4 regions of the Alicyclobacillus hesperidum subsp. aegles genome follow, and region 4 is predicted to be linked to each of the others. Evidence: riboswitches for the same ligand, from Rfam matches in the RefSeq annotation. Region 4 holds a riboswitch; each other region holds the start of a gene.

Region 1 (4,211 bases), on a different contig from region 4:
GCAAGCCGTCGGCGCGGCTGACGAAGTTCTGCTCCGAACCGAGCGTCAGCGACGGGGACTTGGCCGCAAGTTGGGAGAGCGTTGAAATGCCGAGGCGTTTCGCTTCGCTTGCGCGCATCACCATCGCATAGGTGTCGTTAAATCCAATCGGTTTTAACCAGGTGATATGATACTTCTGCTCAAACTGCTGCTTCACTTCGTCATAAGCCTTGTTTGGATCCTGGGTTACTTTGTCGTGCAGGATGTTGACCAGACCTGTTCCTGTGTATTCGACATACGCATCGACATCGCCATTTTTCATTGCGTTCCACAGCACATTCGTATCCAAGTTGTCTTTCATGACCACGTGCAGTTTCGGATCGTCGTGTTGGATCAACAACTTCAAGACATTCGCCATAATGAGCTGTTCCGTAAAGTTTTTGCCGCCGATGACAATCGTGTTGCTGTTACTGGCCCCGCCCGTTCCACAACCTGTAACGGCTGCGATCAGCGCCAACGAAATGGCGGAATAACTGGCGGTTCGCAGCTGGCGACGCCCTGAGAAAAACCCAAGTAGCGACCTTCCGTAACGCCCAAATCTACGCAAACCACTACCTCCCTAGCAGATAAACCCGTCTCTTCATCTCAGCCCTCTTGGCGTCATTCGCCGATCAATCCAGTGCAACAGTTGATCGAACACGATGGCAAGCAACGCTGCCGGAATCGCCCCAACCAGAATCAATGGCGGATCGATCATGTTGACGCCCCGCATGATTAAATCGCCGAGGCCGCCAGCGCCGATAAACGTCGCCAACGTCGCCACGCCAATCGTCAACACCGTGGCGGTGCGCAGCCCCGCCATCATGACGTTGCGCGCAAGCGGCAACTGAACGCGAAAGAGCGTTTGCCACTTCGTCATGCCCATGCCTCTTGCCGCCTCTATCAGACTCTGATCCACTTCCATGATCCCTGTGTACGTGTTTCGAACAATCGGCAGCAGAGCATAAAGTACGAGCGCGATCACGGCCGGCACCGTACCAATGCCGAACAACGGCACCATAAAGCCGAGCAACGCAAGGCTCGGAATCGTTTGAATGATGGACACCACCGTGAGCGCCACATTCGCCAAGCGGGGATGCCCCGTGATGTAGACGCCAAGCGGAATGGCAATGGCAGAAGCAATGAGAATGGAAAGGACGCTTAAGTAAATATGCTGGCCAAGCGCCGTCCCCAAGGCTCCCCAATTGCTGTTAAACGCTTGCCAAAGCGGCATCCTCATGCACCTCCCCGCCGGTCGGTGTCATCAGCTTCAGCACGCTACCACGAGTTACGGCGCCCAATAACCGCTCCTCGCCGTCGACCACCGGCAAAAATCCGTGACCGTCCGCCTGCAACAGCGCAATCACGTGTGCGACGTCCGTCCCCGGCTGAATGACAGGCACGCTGGCGTCCATCACCGTCGCCGCCGTCGCGCCTTCGTCGGCAAACGAGCCAAGCACGCGCATCGCATCGACGACCCCAAGATAACGGCCGCTGCGATCCGTCACAATCAACCCGTTCACTCTTCTGGTCCGCATCAACTGAATGCACTCGGCAATGCCCCGATGCGGGCGAACTGTGACAGCCTGCACGATGGCATCTTCGATTGTCGCCCGCGTCGCCGCCTGGGCAAACCGCTTTTCGCCGACAAATTGCCGGACGAAATCGTTCTTGGGGTGCCGCAAAATCTGTTCCGGTACATCTTGTTGAATGATCTTCCCGTGCTGCATAAGAACGATTTGGTCCGCAATCTTCAACGCTTCATCCATGTCGTGTGTGACGAAGACAATCGTCTTTTGAAGCTCTGCCTGCAGCTTTGCGATCTCGTCTTGTAATTGTTCGCGACTGATGGGATCTAACGCACTGAACGGCTCATCCATCAAAATGATCTCTGGGTCGGCCGCAAGCGCCCGTGCTACGCCAACGCGCTGCTGCTGGCCGCCGCTTAGTTCCTTCGGATAGCGCGAGGCAAACACTGCCGGATCCATCCCCATTAAATCCAACAGCTCATACGCCCGCTTTACGCACACATCCTTACGCTGTCCCTTCATGCGAGGCACCAAGCTGATGTTTTCTTCAATGGTCAGGTGCGGAAAAAGCCCAATCTGTTGAATGACGTAGCCAATTTCGCGCCGCAATTCCACGGGATCTATGCGCGAGATATCGACGCCATGGACAGAAACAGTCCCACTCGTGGGCTCAATCAAACGATTGATCATCTTTAAAGTGGTTGTTTTCCCACACCCGGACGGTCCAATCAACGTCACCAAGTTGCCTTTTTCGATGGACAGGTTCAGATCGTGAACGATACTTTTTCCACTAAAATCTTTGCAAACGGAAATAAATTCGATGGCCTTTGTCATATCCGCTCCTTCCCCAAAGCTGTCGAACAATCAGGCAGGAGATCTTCGTCACACGAGTGCTGAAATTAAGAAAGATGATTGATGCGGAAGATCCAAACACACACTTATTCGCCTACGAGGTTAGCTGACGGATTCGGCACCCTCGGCGCCTATGCAAACGAATTGGGCGTTCGCCTGCAATTCACCCCAATAATTGGTTCCCCCGTTCCTGCCAGCGGCAGGATTCGGCCCTTGATGTCATTTGGTTGGAGAAAGTGTGTATGGAGAGTAGTGTACCACAACGTGAATGAGTTGCAAGTACCGGTAGGCCACACCCAACAACGGGAAACCCAAACAGGAAATCCAGCAAACCATGTCGAATCTGACATAGGTCACGCTGATGGGACCTCTACTTGACATCTGCATCCGGCAGCCCAGGCTGCCCTATCCGAGGAGGATTTTCTATGCCACAACATCGCAAGGTCGCGATTGCCGCCTTCGCCGTTTTGGGCAGCGCCCTGGTATTGACAGGATGCGGTGGCCAAACGGCCACCAGCCCTGCGAATACGGCCACGCCGTCACCCTCGGCAAGTGGGGCAAACAATACGGCCGGAACGGAGAACAACACGAGCTCTAACCAATCCAACACAACAACCAACGGGACATCCAACAGCGGCAGCCAGAGTCCTGCCAACAACTCGTCGTCTGGCGGCAGCAACAACGACTCGTCCAACGGGACGGGCACCGTGAAAGTTTCCGGCAATTTCCCGTCCATCGTCACACAGGCGATGACCTCGCTTGGAACAAATGGATTCCCAGGCGCGGATGCGCCGACGTTCGTGCCTCAACCGACGTCGGGAGGCAATCCCTCGTACGACGCCCATGAGACGGTACCGACGACAAACGGCCCGCAATTTTTGGCCGGGTACCATGTGAGCTTCACAGCGGGCGGGCAAACCTATGCGTCTTACGAGATCGACCATTTTGCAAATACGCAGACGGCAATCCAGAACGTCAATACGTTCGCAAGCGCGCTTAAAGGCGGCAAGCCCGCGTCTGGCGGCAGTGGCATCGTTCTGCCGAACAACCAGTCGGCTGCGCTCTCATCAAGCGGTGGATCGACCGTCATTCACTGGACAAACGGCAGCTGGACGTGCCAGGTCGTCAACGAAAACACGTCGGTACCGCCGACGCCGATTGCGGACAAACTGGTCACACAGCTGGCCGCGTCGAGTCTGCCAAAGCCCGACGGAACGGGTCGAGTCATCGTCGATAACGCCAATCCTTCGGGAACGGACTTGACCGTCACGCTGGTCTGGAGTGCCAATGGCAACGTTTATCAGGTGCAGACAACCAGCTCTGCCTCGTCACCCATTACATCGGCCTTGCAAATGGCATCGTCCCTGCAGCCATATCCAGGCTGAGGCAGGTCTTGCGGCAGGAGCGACGTGCGACCCAGCTCCTGCCGTCAGCTTTCGGATTTGCGCCGAATGTGGTAGCGCATCCCCGCCGTCACGGCAAAAGCAAGGGTTCCGTCGACTCTGTCCACGGCAACTTCTCCATCCCCGTCCGTGGTCACTACAGCGTCATCTGCATCGGTAAGTCGCACGACGCAGCGTGCCAATCTCTCCGCGTCCAGTGCCACCGTGTGCCACCGACCACCTTCCCATGCAATGTCGATTGTATATCCGCCCCGGCAACGCAATCCGCGCACGCGCCCGCGCGGCCACGCATCCGGAAGCGCCGGCAGCACGTGTATCTCGCCTCGGTGCGATTGCACCAACATTTCCGCAATCCCTGCGATCACGCCAAAATTCCCGTCAATCTGAAAAGGTGGGTGCGCATCAAACA
Region 2 (4,211 bases), on a different contig from region 4:
AGGATGTGTTGTAGATGCCACGCGATGGCTTCCCCTTCACGGTCAGGGTCGGCTGCGAGAAACACCTTTTTGACCTTCTTACTCGCGTTGCGGAGTGTCTTGATCACATCACCTTTACCGCGAATTGTAATATATTTGGGTTCAAATCCATGATCCACATCGACGCCCAACTGCGACTTAGGCAAATCCCGTACGTGTCCCATGGAGGCTTTAACCGTATATCGACTTCCTAAATATTTACCAATCGTCTTTGCCTTGGCCGGCGACTCGACGATAACCAAATAATCCGCCACAGCATATCCTCCTGTTCGTCGTACGCCTTGGCAGTGCCGTTCCTTAGTTCAACCCATATTATCACCGGAACAAAAATCTTTGCAAACAAGGCCACTTTTATATTGCGCGATTTGCAACCGGTTTTCCATCGTGAATCGTGTCGAATTTCTTCTATTATTTATAATGCGAGCGGTGAGTCCGGAACACACCAGGACAACAGTTGTACAGCCGAGCGATTGATGTTAACGTGAAGTCATATGCGCGGTGTCATCCGTGTTGGATGCATGAGCGAAAGGTGGTCAACAGCAATGAAAATTGGCACCCATCACGGGAAATTTCACGCGGACGAAGTGTTCGCCGTCGCAATTCTGCGTCAACTGTATCCGGATGCGGAGGTCGTACGCTCGCGTTCACCTCAAGCGCTCGCTACCTGTGATATTGTTGTCGACGTAAACGGCTCACCGTATGACCATCACACAGTTGACAAAGTATACCGTGCAAATGGTTTACCCTTTGCATCCGCTGGGCTAATCTGGAGGGACTTTGGTGCTGCGTTGATTTCGCGCTTCGGTGTCGAAGATGAGGGAAACCGCAACATCGTGCACACACATATTGATGAAAAACTTATTCAAGCGATTGACGCCATTGACAACGGCATAGACCTCGACAGAGACACCCGTATTAAGGGCATTTCAGAATTAGTAGGATCCTTCAACCCGCCATGGAATGCGGCCGATGATGAAAACGAGGCATTCGAACGTGCTGTCCGCTTTGCGACTGTCATTCTCGACAATTACATACGTCACGAAATTAGCCGAATCGATGCGGTAGAGATTGTCAAAACAGCATTTCAAGCTCGAACGGAGCCAGCTCTTATGGTCCTTCCGAGGTTCTGCCCATGGACAGAGACTTTAATGGAATTGGACACACAGGCAAATGTATTGTACGTTGTGTTTCCAGACAAAACCGGACAGTATCGCCTACAGGTCGTACCGAAAAGCCCTCGCAGCTTCGAGGCGAGAAAGCCCCTTCCTGCCTCTTGGGCAGGAAAAGAAGGAGCGGAGCTCGCCGAGGCATGTGGGACCACAGACGCTACGTTTTGTCATCCAGCACGATTCATCGCAGGTGCCCACAGTTTAGCGGGCATACTACAGATGGCTCGACAAGCAATCGCGTCGCCAAACGACGTCGATCTTTCAAAAGCAGGTCAAAAACTTCAATAGGGTGGAAACATCAGTGTGTTCCACCCTAATAAATGTACGTATCACTTTGCAAAAACCAAATTCCCAATCTGACGAATCACCGGTTGCTGACGTACCCAACTGCCCGCTGGCGTTTCGGCCGGATTGTAAAAGACCAGCGCACCGGGAACCAGGTCTTGTCCTTTTTGTAGAACGTCCTCTGCTGCTGTAATGCTGGAGCTGTTTGGTGCTGTGTAAATATATCCGTTTGCAACGCTCGTAAACTGGTAGTGGCCGTTGCTCACTTGGAACACGACCTGCTGAACCGTGTTCCCGTACCCACCCGCTGCGATACGATGCATAATGACATCGCCTACCGCAATTTGCGCTTGCAGAGATTCCCCGCCTGCTTCAGCGTTAATCACGTGTTCAAGCCAATATAAGTTGCTTGTAGTATCGGATGTGGGTGCGGCAACATGGGCATTGACTGCCTGATTTGCTTGTCTGGTGCCATTTGTCGTAGGAGTAGTCTGAGCGGATGTGATCGGAACGCGGATCGTCGAACCGATTTGCAAATTTTGCGGATTGACTTGTGGATTCGCAGCCAGCATGGCACTAAGAGTGACTCCATAACGTCGACCAACCGTAAACAAAGTATCCCCTGGCTTGACCACGTACGCTGTGGGGCTCGGAACTTGCACGGTAGCACCCACCTGTAGATTCATCGGATCCATACCAGGATTCGCTGCTTCAATACTTTGCACAGAAATACCAGCACGATGAGCAATTGACCACAGCGATTGCCCTGGTGCGACCTTGACGGTCGCGGCCATCGCGGTCGAAACACCGAATCCACTGGTCAGACACATCGTCGCTGCTGCGAGTAACCAATGTTTTTTACGCAATCTGCCCAAATCCTCTCGTTCTGCCTCCGGGGTTAGTTGTCGGGTTCGGGTGACGAGACACCCGTCGCAGATGGCGATTCACCCCAAGGTCATACAACCAAGAAGTCCCCCGTACCCCAGATAATCAATCTGGAGACTCGGCTTAGTATTTGACGACGAAGAGTATAACAGCAAGGACATAGCGTATGTAAGATAAAAAGTATTACATCACATGATATATATGGTGACTTGATGGATGTTAGTGTTGTTCTTGCGGATCACCAACCGTTACCAACGTGCCATAATCCGTTAACTCCCATAACCGTTTCGCGTCGTGAATGGCCAATTCCACACATCCCGCACTTTGCGGGATACCGTACCGAGATCTGGGAAGGCCATGCAGCGCTTCACCCTGATAGAAAAAGCTTACATACGGTACATGGTCGACATGATACGGTTTCCCGCTTGGTCCAACACCGTCCATGCTTTGCTCCCGATTGCGTAGGTAAATCACATGCGTGCCTGCGTGCGTAGGTGCTGCATCGACGCCGGTACTACACGGGGCCGAGAAGATCCAGGATCCGTTTTCCCATACGCGAACTGTCTGCGGGATCGACTGCTTGACATATACATACCGATACGGGCGGAACGTGCCGATGACACACGTCGAAGAGAGCGCAATAGCCCGAAACACGGCTGGGCCCGCAAATCCATCCGGCCGCAGGCCATGGTCCATTTCAAAAGTCATGACTGCACCTCGGGTCAACTCGTTATAGCGACACGGGTCCCATAGCTCCCGTAAGGTATCCGGTACGTTTGCGTACTTCCACGTAAATCTCCCGATATTTGGCGAGCCCCAGCCTGCACGATACAATCTGTCCGTCGGGACCAAATCATGAAAGGTAAAGGGCAAATACCCTAGTTCGGCCAACCGCTCATGTAACCAATACACACGCGGATCAGTGTCGCCAATCGTAAGCACATGTGGAGTGACCGAAACTCGATCTCGGTCGCCGAATTCCGCACCGTATACGCAATGCGCAGGTACAATTGCAACGCTCATACAAGTCAAACACACGCTGCACAATCGTATGCTTCTCTGAATCCAAGTACGCGCCGTATCGAGACCGAACACTGCGATCACCCCCATGAAGCTAGGGTGATATGCAAGTCTTCAGCTTAGACAAGGGATTCTTTTACACGGATACATAATGAATCCTATTTTACAATATCACCTGGTACCTACCGTCGGGCAGCTTTTCAACCAGGTGCTCCACCTCAAGTTCCAATAATGTGGCATAGATGTGCCCAGGGGGCATTGACAATAAGAGTGCCAATTCTCCCGCCCGAAGCGGACCGTCCTCAGCCAGCCTATCGTACACTTGGGCTATATGTTTTGGCACTTGTTTGCGCACGGTTGTCGTAGCGTCTCCAATGCCAAATTGGTCCTGAAGCAATATTGCCGGATCGACCAGCGGGATGGCTCCGTCGAATAACAATTGGTTCGATCCGCGACTGGCGCGGGAGGTGATGGGCCCCGGCACGACGTAGACATCGCGGCCAATATCAAGTGCGACGGCCGCCGTGCCAAGTGCGCCGCTACGCTCGCCGGCTTGTACTACGACAGTGCTATTGGATATACCCGCAATGATGCGGTTGCGCTCCGGAAAATGGTGCTTACGTACCAAGGAGCCTGGAGCATATTCGCTCAGAAGTAGTCCCCGCTCACCAATCTCGGCATAAAGTCTCGCATGAGATGGTGGATAGCACACGTCCACGCCGGAACCGAGAACGGCGACAGTCGCTCCACCTGCCGCAAGGGCTGCTTCATGTCCAATGGCATCGATCCCCAACGCCATACCGGAAACGACTA
Region 3 (4,211 bases), on a different contig from region 4:
CGTGAAACTGTGCGGAGAGTGCTTGAATCGTGGAAATCCAATAATCCCCTCCTTCCCAAAATCGAACACCGTGCAATAGCACCACGGGGTCCCCCGATCCGGCCTCCCAAACGACTGTCTTGCCGTGACTCAGCTCAACAGTCCTCCGCTCAATGGTACGGATGTCATTCATGTAACCATGTCACCTCTTATCTCCAGATGGCAAACGTCATACCCACACCCGTACCGGCTGGTGAGCGATAGCCAGACACATATTCGAGATACTCAAGCTGCAGGTGTTCAACGGCTCCTGCGGCCGCGATCCAATTCAGAATTTCACCCGAAGCCCCCTCCAGCCGATCCCTGGGAAGCGCTTTCAAAATGCTTGCATCTTTATTTTGGAGTCCCCGGATGACCAGTTCATCCAAAGATTCATCCAACTTGAAATGACTCAAGCCTCCCGATCCGATCACGGCCACGCGCAGATCGGCATCCCATGATTCGATTGCCCTCCGCAGCGCCTGCCCGAACTCATAACAACGCGCCGGAGTCGGTTGATTCGGTTGAAAGAAGCAGTTAATAAAGACCGGTACCATTGGGATGTCTTGTGGCACCAACCTCCGTTTCACAAACGTGTACGCGTGTCCCAAAGACCGATCTCGCAGTTGCGTCCTGCTTTGTGCAACGTCAAACCCTTCTTCCGTCATGCGCAGCAAGATGTGCTTGCCCAAGTTGCTTTCGGTCCGGTAGCGCACAGGCTCATCCGTCGTGTGCCAGGCCCAGATCACAGGGCGAAGAGAAGGATGTAAGTCTTCCAAACGGTGTGGTAAATCGACGATTTCGTCTCCCCAGTACACGGCGAACGCCGGCTTCACCTCGTCCCAAAACAGTTCCTCTTGGTCGTCTCCGATGACGACGATGACATCAGGGCTTACTTGTGCAATCACCGTTTGTAAGTGGTCGATTGCCATTTGGCACTGCTCGTACTTACGTTGCCAAACCTCCGGCCGAAGTTGTGGTGCCAGGACGTTCGCGTACTGTAGCTCCCGCTGTTCATACTGTGTGTCCGGATTTTCGCGATCCCGCTGGGCATGCAAGGGCCACACCTCGGACGGACTACTTACTTGCGGGCTATGGGAGGAACCAACACCTAAGACGATTTTCGCCATCTTTAAACCTCCTGCGCGATGACCGCGATGATTTCTAGTTGAACGCGTGCACCCCGTCGCAACGGCCCGCAAATCGCGTGTCGTGCCGGTCTGGATGCCGGGTCAGGAAACATCTTGACCCACTCCTCATTGACCAGGGCTCGCATGTCGTCATCATCGACGTAGACCGTCATCTTGATGATGTCATCGGGCCTGCCTCCAGCATTGCGCATAAAGGCGGCGACGTTTTGAAACGCCAACTCCACCTGTCGCGACGGGTCGGGCGGAATTTGTTTTGTCGCGGGATCGACACCGGCAATCGCTGAGGAAAAAACGAATGGCCCTATCCTGGCCCCTTGCGGGATCGGCGTCTGACCGTGCGTAACACCTTCGATTTCAATACTTGTGCGCCGCATATACGAACACCCCCTAAGAACGAATCCACCTGTCACATGCTCCCTTGCCCCCAATCTATGCCCGTTTCGATCACGATATGAACCGACAATATTGTCAACAATCATCTATTAGCGTGAGTAGATTGCCAATTGCACCATTGATCTCATAAGGAATTGGGTTTACCGCCGTGATAACCTTTTACGTACAACTCACAAAAACAGCCGAATCCTGAATTTCAGGTACGGGGGACTGCAATACATGGGGTGAATCGCCATCCGGCACAGCCGGGGCGTAGGGACTGTTCTTCCACCGAACCCGTCAACTAACCTCGGAGGCTTTAGGAGGAATTTGATGTTCAAGAAGGCAATCTCCACCGTCGCTGCAACCATAACCACGCTCGCACTGGGATCGACGATAGCTATGGCAAGTGTAAATCTGCCGCCAGGGGTTTCGATCGATCACAACATTCGTCCGTTGGCCAGCGAAAACGCCTCGTATCAGGTAAAAACCAACGCTGTTCTCAGAGTGGCAGAAAGCAAACTTGGTACCCCGTACATTTGGGGGCATAACGAAGACCGAGGGCAATACGGGTTTGATTGTTCCAACTTTGTCGAGTACGTGTACCATCATGCGCTTGGCTATAAGTTCACCACGTCGTCCCGCATGCAGTATTACGAAGTGGGAATCAGGGAACCCAAGTCAAACTTGCAACCAGGCGATCTGCTCATTTTCGAGTATGGTAAACACGTTGGCATTTACGCAGGCAATGGCGAAATGATTCAGTGCGGCGGAGGGCTCGGAAAGGTTGGCTTCCTGAGCGTCAAACCGGGATCGTATTGGGGCAACCACCTTACAGCTGTAAGGAAAATGTACTAATCTACGAATCCCATGTTTCCCGCAAAGGGCTGCAGGTATCGACTGCCTGCAGCCCTTTGCCTTTTGGCTCGCGAATGTACTTTTGCGATGTATGTTTCGCCGCCTGCGATACATATTACAGACATGAACAGTTACCACTTATCTGGCTTTTGCATTGCGGCGGTTGTGAGTACATCGTTATGGTGGGGCGAAGCGCCGGCTACCGCAGGTGACTGCGTGCGACCCCACCATGTGTACCAGCGGACAGATATGTCCACACAGCCAAGTGCCATCACCGTGTTTGGCCGTGATTATGACATCCGCAAATATCGCAAGGAAAGCGATCTTTTTACGATCACGGCATACAACTTGGATCGCATTTCGACGGGTAAAGATCCCGGGGATCCTGGCTTTGGCATCACCGCAACCGGCACTTTTGCGAAAACGGGCCGAACGGTTGCCGTCGATCCTACTGTGATTCCGTATGGAAGCCTACTGTACATTGAGGGGGTGGGCTGGCGCATCGCCGAGGATACCGGCGGCGCCATTCGCGGACGTCACATCGACGTGCTGATGCCATCTAGGAGAAATGCCTTGCAGTTTGGAGTGAAGCAGTGCAAGGTCACGGTCTATATCCCGGACAATCTCACAGACGTGTGATTCACGCTGTGAGCCTGAGCCGTATCACTTGATGTATGCACGGATCGCATCGATAAAGGGGGAAAACTGGTTTGCGTAACGCACGACTGCTTGGCGAATCTCGGTCGGTGTGACCTGTGCGTGATCGCGAAGCAACTTCGTGCGTAGGTCGAAGATGCCCGTGAACGAATCGAACCATTGTGCGTCGACAACCTGTTCTTCGACCAAGACCTTCACAATGTCGGCGTAGCCGCCGGGGTCGCGCATGACCAAAGCATCGATGATAAGGGACGAGATGTCTGTCACGTACTCGACGCTTGTATGCAATGCGCGCTCGGCGGCAAGGCGCCAAGTCAAATCTTGCTCCCAAGCGTCACTTTGCTGGGATAGCGTCTGCAACCACGCTACTCGTTCGGAAAGCCCCGCTAACCACGTCTCAATCTGTTCCTTGTGAGCATCGGTGAGGAACATCCGACATCCTCCTTTCTAACCATCTCTGACGCGCAATGGGGAATAAATTCGAAAACATGTCGTCCTTCATCACTGGACTCACGGTGTCGTCCATTCTCACATCTGCGGGATTGATGGCTGGTCGTGGTATCCACACGTCCACAATTTCAGAACCCTGAGGTCTTGCAGCTACGTCGTAAACATCGGCTGTATACACCCACTTGAAGCCTTTTGTGCCTGTTGGCAATACAATGGTATATTCGGCCAGCCATGCGAGATGTTCCAATTTGAGCCCAGCCTCTTCCCAAGCCTCGCGGTGGGCCGCCTGCTCCGGCGTCTCGCCCGGCTCCACTTTGCCGCCGGGTAACTCCCAACCGCGTAGGGGATGGCGAACCCAGACGAGACTGTCAAAAGCAAATGCGAAAACGATGACCGAATGCGGAGGGTGAGCTGCCCTACGCTCAATATCCGTATGCAGATGGCGAGCAGGTTGCCAAGCGCTCGAATGCACCGCATTCACCACCATTTCCCAAAGGCAATTCCAATCGCGAGACCCAAGAAAGCCCCGACGATGATTTCGCTCGGTTCATGACCTAAGATCTCCTTAAGGCGCTCTCCTTCCTCTTGAACGGTTGCAGCCGACTCCCCACGTTGAGAAAATTCCATTGCAATTCGATTGAGAAGCACTGCGTGCTCGCCGGCATGTCGACGAATGCCACCGGCGTCGTACAACACGATGGCGGC
Region 4 (4,211 bases):
TCCTGTTCGTTCCGGCAGCTCCGGTTGCAACGGCAACCTGCTGACGTCTGAAAAACAAAAAGCGGCGGCCCATCTCGGCCGTCGCTTTTTGCTTCTTATAAAGGATACTCACGCTTGCTGAAAAGCGGGATCGGCATAAGGGTGTGCAACCCAGCCGGCGGGATCGATAAACAGTCGTACAGCGACCACTTTTCGTTCGTCTGTCAATGTGAAAAAGTGCGGATTGCCTTCCGGCACCGAGATCACATCGCCTGCTTGCAGGACGACGTCAAAGTATCCATCCTTGCCTTTGATCACGAAAATGCCGCTGCCAGCCGCGATGGCACGCACTTCATCCTCCGTGTGCGTGTGCACCTGCTCAAACTTCTTTAACATGTCTTCAATATTCGGCGTGCTGTCTGACAGGGCAATTACGTCCCATTTGACGTACCCTCGTTTCTGACTAAGCGCCTGGATGTCTTCGTTGAGGGCCGCGAGAATTTCGTCCTTTTCTGCATCGGTCAAGACAAACTTGTTTTGCAGGTGGGCAGGCATTTTTGCCTCGACATCCCAGTGATCGTAGTACACGTCGTTCGCGGTGAGAAACGTACGCACTTCATCTTCGCCGCGGATCTCTGTGCCAGTGTCACGAATGCGGATGACCGCCATCGACCATTCCTCCTTCAAGTACCAAGGGTGGCCGATGGGCCACCCATACCTAACGCTATCTTAAATTTGGTGTAGACGTTTGTCTATCTGCAGATTATCGCGAGATGTGACGAACCGATTGCGATTGTCTGGCCCCTGCTGTGCTGTGTCGATGCGATCTCGCCACCTCGGCAACGCTGGCTTCGTTGAGCGTTTGTTGTGTGGTTTCCGGTGCAAGCAGGATACAGACGACGAGACCGCCCAGGGTCACGAGCGCTCCAACGAGCATCGTGGGTCCGATGCCAAAGCGCGACAGACCCCAGGGGAACAAGTAGGTTCCGAATACTGCGCCAAACCGGCTGATACACGTTGTAATACCGACCGCGGTGCCGCGTACCTCTGTTGGAAACAGTTCGTTAGGCGCAAGCCATTCCATCACGTTCGGGCCACCTGAGAATAGCGCGTACAAGATAAAGCCCAATAGAATGATGGCCAGTGGCCCGCTTGGGAAGAAGCCCAAAAGGGCAATGCCGACAGTCATCCCGGCGAAAGCGATGATGATAAGGCGTCGCCGCCCCCAACGGTTGACCAGAAAGAGAGCCGGAATACAGCCAATGAGAAACAATGCGCTGATGATGGCAGCGCCGTAGCCTGATGCACCCGTGAACAGGTGGTAGGACGTAAGCATTTCGGGGCCGAACGTCAGCATCGCGAACAGCGGTGCTACGGCCGCCATGTAGAACAGGCCGACGTATAGAGTTCGTTTGACGTATGCACGCGAGAACAGCTTCAGGTAACTGGTGCGGCCTTTGCTTTCTGCGGGTACCTCGATATCCGCCAAGGAGGCTTCCGGTCCATATACCGACCGTAAGACCTGCAGGGCCTCATCCTTACGCCCCTGTTGCAGCAACCAGCGCGGCGATTCAGGTGTACCCATGCGTAAGAGAACCAAGATGACGGCAGGAACCGCACTGCTAGCCAAGATCCAGCGCCAAGCCTCCGGGCCGATGGCGAGCATCCACTGGCCCACCAGATAGGCGACCGTCGAACCCACGTAATATGCCACCAACGTCACGCCGAGCATCATACCGCGATGGCGGCGCGGGGCAAATTCAGTCAACAGGGATGTCGCAATCGGGTAATCAGCACCGACGGAAATGCCAAGGACGATGCGCAAGGCAAATAACTCCCAGGCGTTATGAACGAAAAACTGCAGTACGGAAGCGACGATGAGCAAGATGAAGTCGATGGTATACATCAATTGGCGGCCAAATTTGTCGGTCACATAGCCGAGAAATCCGCCAATAAAGATGCCTATCAACGCAGATGCGCCAATCAAACCGCTCCACATTGCATTCAAATGCAATTGGGGCGTGATTTGGGTCAGGGCGATCGCGATGATGCTGAGAATGTATCCGTCGAGAAATGGGCCGCCGGAAGAGTAAATCGTCAGTTTTAGGTGAAACGGACTAAACTTCGCGTCTTCTACCACGTTGGTGGTTTTTGCAGACAAACCATCCATCCCCTTTCTTCTTTTGGCAACAGAGATGTCAACGGGAAGCCCAAGCGCGTGCAAATGAACAGCTTCGCTTGGTGTTCAGATTTTTGGGCGTGAAATTTTCTGGGCACGAAATATAAAGGTATGCATCTTCCCGTGGCGATGGGGCGCCCAAAAGCGAACCCTTGCGTTGGCGTACAGTGCTTGGCTTTAAGATCAGGGATTGGATGGTGGATCTGCAGCTGAAGATTCGTGGAAAGGTTTGAGCAGGACAACACAGAAGGGACTTGCAGTATACAACATGGGCACAGCACTCCTTTCATGACGCTTGCGAGGTTAGCTGACGGGTTAGGGCTGAAAGGCGCCCCACGCGACAAATGCGTTTCACCCCAGGTATGGGTCCCCCGCTTCCCCATTCGGGAATTCAGCGTGGCAACAAACGTTGCTCTTATTACGTTAACGCAAATATTGCATGGTTGCAAATGAACTTGTCCACAATACTCACAGGTTTTATCCACAATTCATCCCCAGTTATCCACAGTGTGCTGTGGAGAAGTGCTGTGCTATGAACATAACGCTTGTGTATAATGACGAATGGGCCATCAACAGCCTTGTGGATAATTTGGTTGACACGAGTGGATTGGATGAACGGGGTGTACATAGATGAACGATGTTACCAGTACAGATATGCATCGCGATTCGCGCTATATCGTGGCCACATATCGGTTGCGCGATCGCGAAAATCGGCTTGCAGCCCGTGCGGAGGGTATCGCCATTGGGCTGACAATTGGCACGTGGACAGATCTGCCGTCGTTGCGTAAGGAGCAGGTGGCAGCTCATTGTGGACAGGTACAAGGCATTCGCGTTGTCGATGCGGCAGAAGCAGGCGATGTGATTGCTGAAATCGATATTGCTTACCCTGTTGCGAATCTTGACACGACCTTCGCGTCTCTGCTGACAACTGTGTTTGGCAAGCTTTCGATGGACGGCGAAATTCGCTTAGAGAGGTTGTCCTTGCCCGAAGCGTGGGAGCGTGTCTATCCAGGGCCGAAATTCGGCGTCAACGGCGTTCGCGAACGCTATGGCGTATTCGGGCGGCCGTTCGTGATGAGTATTTTCAAAGCTTGTGCGGGCCTTACGCTGGAAGAACTGGTCGCCCAGTTTGGCGAGCAAGCATCGGGTGGCGTCGACCTCGTCAAGGACGACGAGATTTTCTTCAGTGAGGCACATGCGACGGCGGCCGAGCGCGTTGTGGCGTATCGCGAGAAGGCGCGTCAAATTGCAGTACAGACCGGGCGGGAAACGGCGTATGCGGTCAACCTGACGGGACCTGTGCACCAGCTGCGCGAGAAGGCAAAACGCCTGGCCGACCTTGGCGCCGGTGCCATCCTGTTTAACGTCGTTGCCTACGGATTTGACGTCCTCGCCGATCTCGCTCGCGATCCCGACGTTTCTGTACCAATTCTTGCACATCCGGCGGTATCCGGCGCCCTCTACGGGTCGCCGAATTACGGTATCGCCGCAGATATCGTGCTGGGTCAACTCATGCGATTGGCGGGGGCTGACATGGGCATTTTCCCGTCCATGTATGGCAGCGTGACATTGGGTGGCGAGGCCACGGATCGGTTACTTGGGCACCTGCGTAAGGACGGCGTCCATCGCAAGGTTCTACCAGCACCATCTGCAGGGATTTACCCGGGACTCGTTCCGCAGTTGTACCGGGACTTTGGCATTGACCTCATTCTCAATGCAGGCGGTGGCATTCATGGCCATCCAGGTGGCGCCAGCATGGGTGGACAGGCGTTCTTTGACGCGATCGCGGCTGTACAAGAGGGCGTACCACTCCAAGATGCCGCTGAGGATAAGCCGGCTTTAGCCGCTGCCATTGCAAAGTGGGGGGTGCGGGCGTGACGGTTCGCGTAATTTGCGATTTTGACGGAACGATTTCAGAACGCGACATGATTACTACGATTATGGAAAGATTTGTGCCTGAGGAAAGCCAGCCCATCATCGAGGCAGTCAAGCAAGGTCGACGAACCGTGAAGGATGGCGTCGAAGCGATGTTCCAGCTGATTCCTTCGGATCA

The links. Region 4 has a riboswitch for cyclic di-AMP ahead of QMF38_RS12780 (MFS transporter). Riboswitches for the same ligand answer to the same signal wherever they lie in the genome.
Region 1: another riboswitch for cyclic di-AMP. It lies ahead of QMF38_RS10900 (betaine/proline/choline family ABC transporter ATP-binding protein); the one in region 4 lies ahead of QMF38_RS12780 (MFS transporter).
Region 2: another riboswitch for cyclic di-AMP. It lies ahead of QMF38_RS02930 (LysM peptidoglycan-binding domain-containing protein); the one in region 4 lies ahead of QMF38_RS12780 (MFS transporter).
Region 3: another riboswitch for cyclic di-AMP. It lies ahead of QMF38_RS00725 (C40 family peptidase); the one in region 4 lies ahead of QMF38_RS12780 (MFS transporter).

The regions. Positions count from the first base shown of each region.
Region 1 is NZ_BSBJ01000049.1:251,545-255,755, reverse strand. Features, by position in the region: gene QMF38_RS10910 (ABC transporter substrate-binding protein) at 1-586, opposite strand, end outside; gene QMF38_RS10905 (ABC transporter permease) at 620-1,252, opposite strand; gene QMF38_RS10900 (betaine/proline/choline family ABC transporter ATP-binding protein) at 1,230-2,381, opposite strand; cyclic di-AMP (ydaO/yuaA leader) riboswitch at 2,476-2,621, opposite strand; gene QMF38_RS10895 (hypothetical protein) at 2,825-3,784, shown strand; gene QMF38_RS10890 (glycoside hydrolase family 95 protein) at 3,829-4,211, opposite strand, start outside.
Region 2 is NZ_BSBJ01000005.1:25,780-29,990, reverse strand. Features, by position in the region: gene topA (type I DNA topoisomerase) at 1-293, opposite strand, end outside; gene QMF38_RS02935 (MYG1 family protein) at 582-1,496, shown strand; gene QMF38_RS02930 (LysM peptidoglycan-binding domain-containing protein) at 1,538-2,359, opposite strand; cyclic di-AMP (ydaO/yuaA leader) riboswitch at 2,367-2,512, opposite strand; gene QMF38_RS02925 (L,D-transpeptidase) at 2,598-3,401, opposite strand; gene dprA (DNA-processing protein DprA) at 3,562-4,211, opposite strand, start outside.
Region 3 is NZ_BSBJ01000001.1:131,023-135,233, reverse strand. Features, by position in the region: gene QMF38_RS00740 (alpha/beta fold hydrolase) at 1-172, opposite strand, end outside; gene QMF38_RS00735 (DODA-type extradiol aromatic ring-opening family dioxygenase) at 189-1,148, opposite strand; gene QMF38_RS00730 (RidA family protein) at 1,151-1,543, opposite strand; cyclic di-AMP (ydaO/yuaA leader) riboswitch at 1,733-1,875, shown strand; gene QMF38_RS00725 (C40 family peptidase) at 1,875-2,399, shown strand; gene QMF38_RS00720 (3D domain-containing protein) at 2,616-3,038, shown strand; gene QMF38_RS00715 (DUF86 domain-containing protein) at 3,063-3,488, opposite strand; gene QMF38_RS00710 (NUDIX domain-containing protein) at 3,454-3,978, opposite strand; gene QMF38_RS00705 (divergent PAP2 family protein) at 3,984-4,211, opposite strand, start outside.
Region 4 is NZ_BSBJ01000070.1:75,273-79,483, reverse strand. Features, by position in the region: gene QMF38_RS12785 (1,2-dihydroxy-3-keto-5-methylthiopentene dioxygenase) at 109-648, opposite strand; gene QMF38_RS12780 (MFS transporter) at 743-2,149, opposite strand; cyclic di-AMP (ydaO/yuaA leader) riboswitch at 2,437-2,565, opposite strand; gene QMF38_RS12775 (2,3-diketo-5-methylthiopentyl-1-phosphate enolase) at 2,789-4,036, shown strand; gene QMF38_RS12770 (MtnX-like HAD-IB family phosphatase) at 4,033-4,211, shown strand, end outside.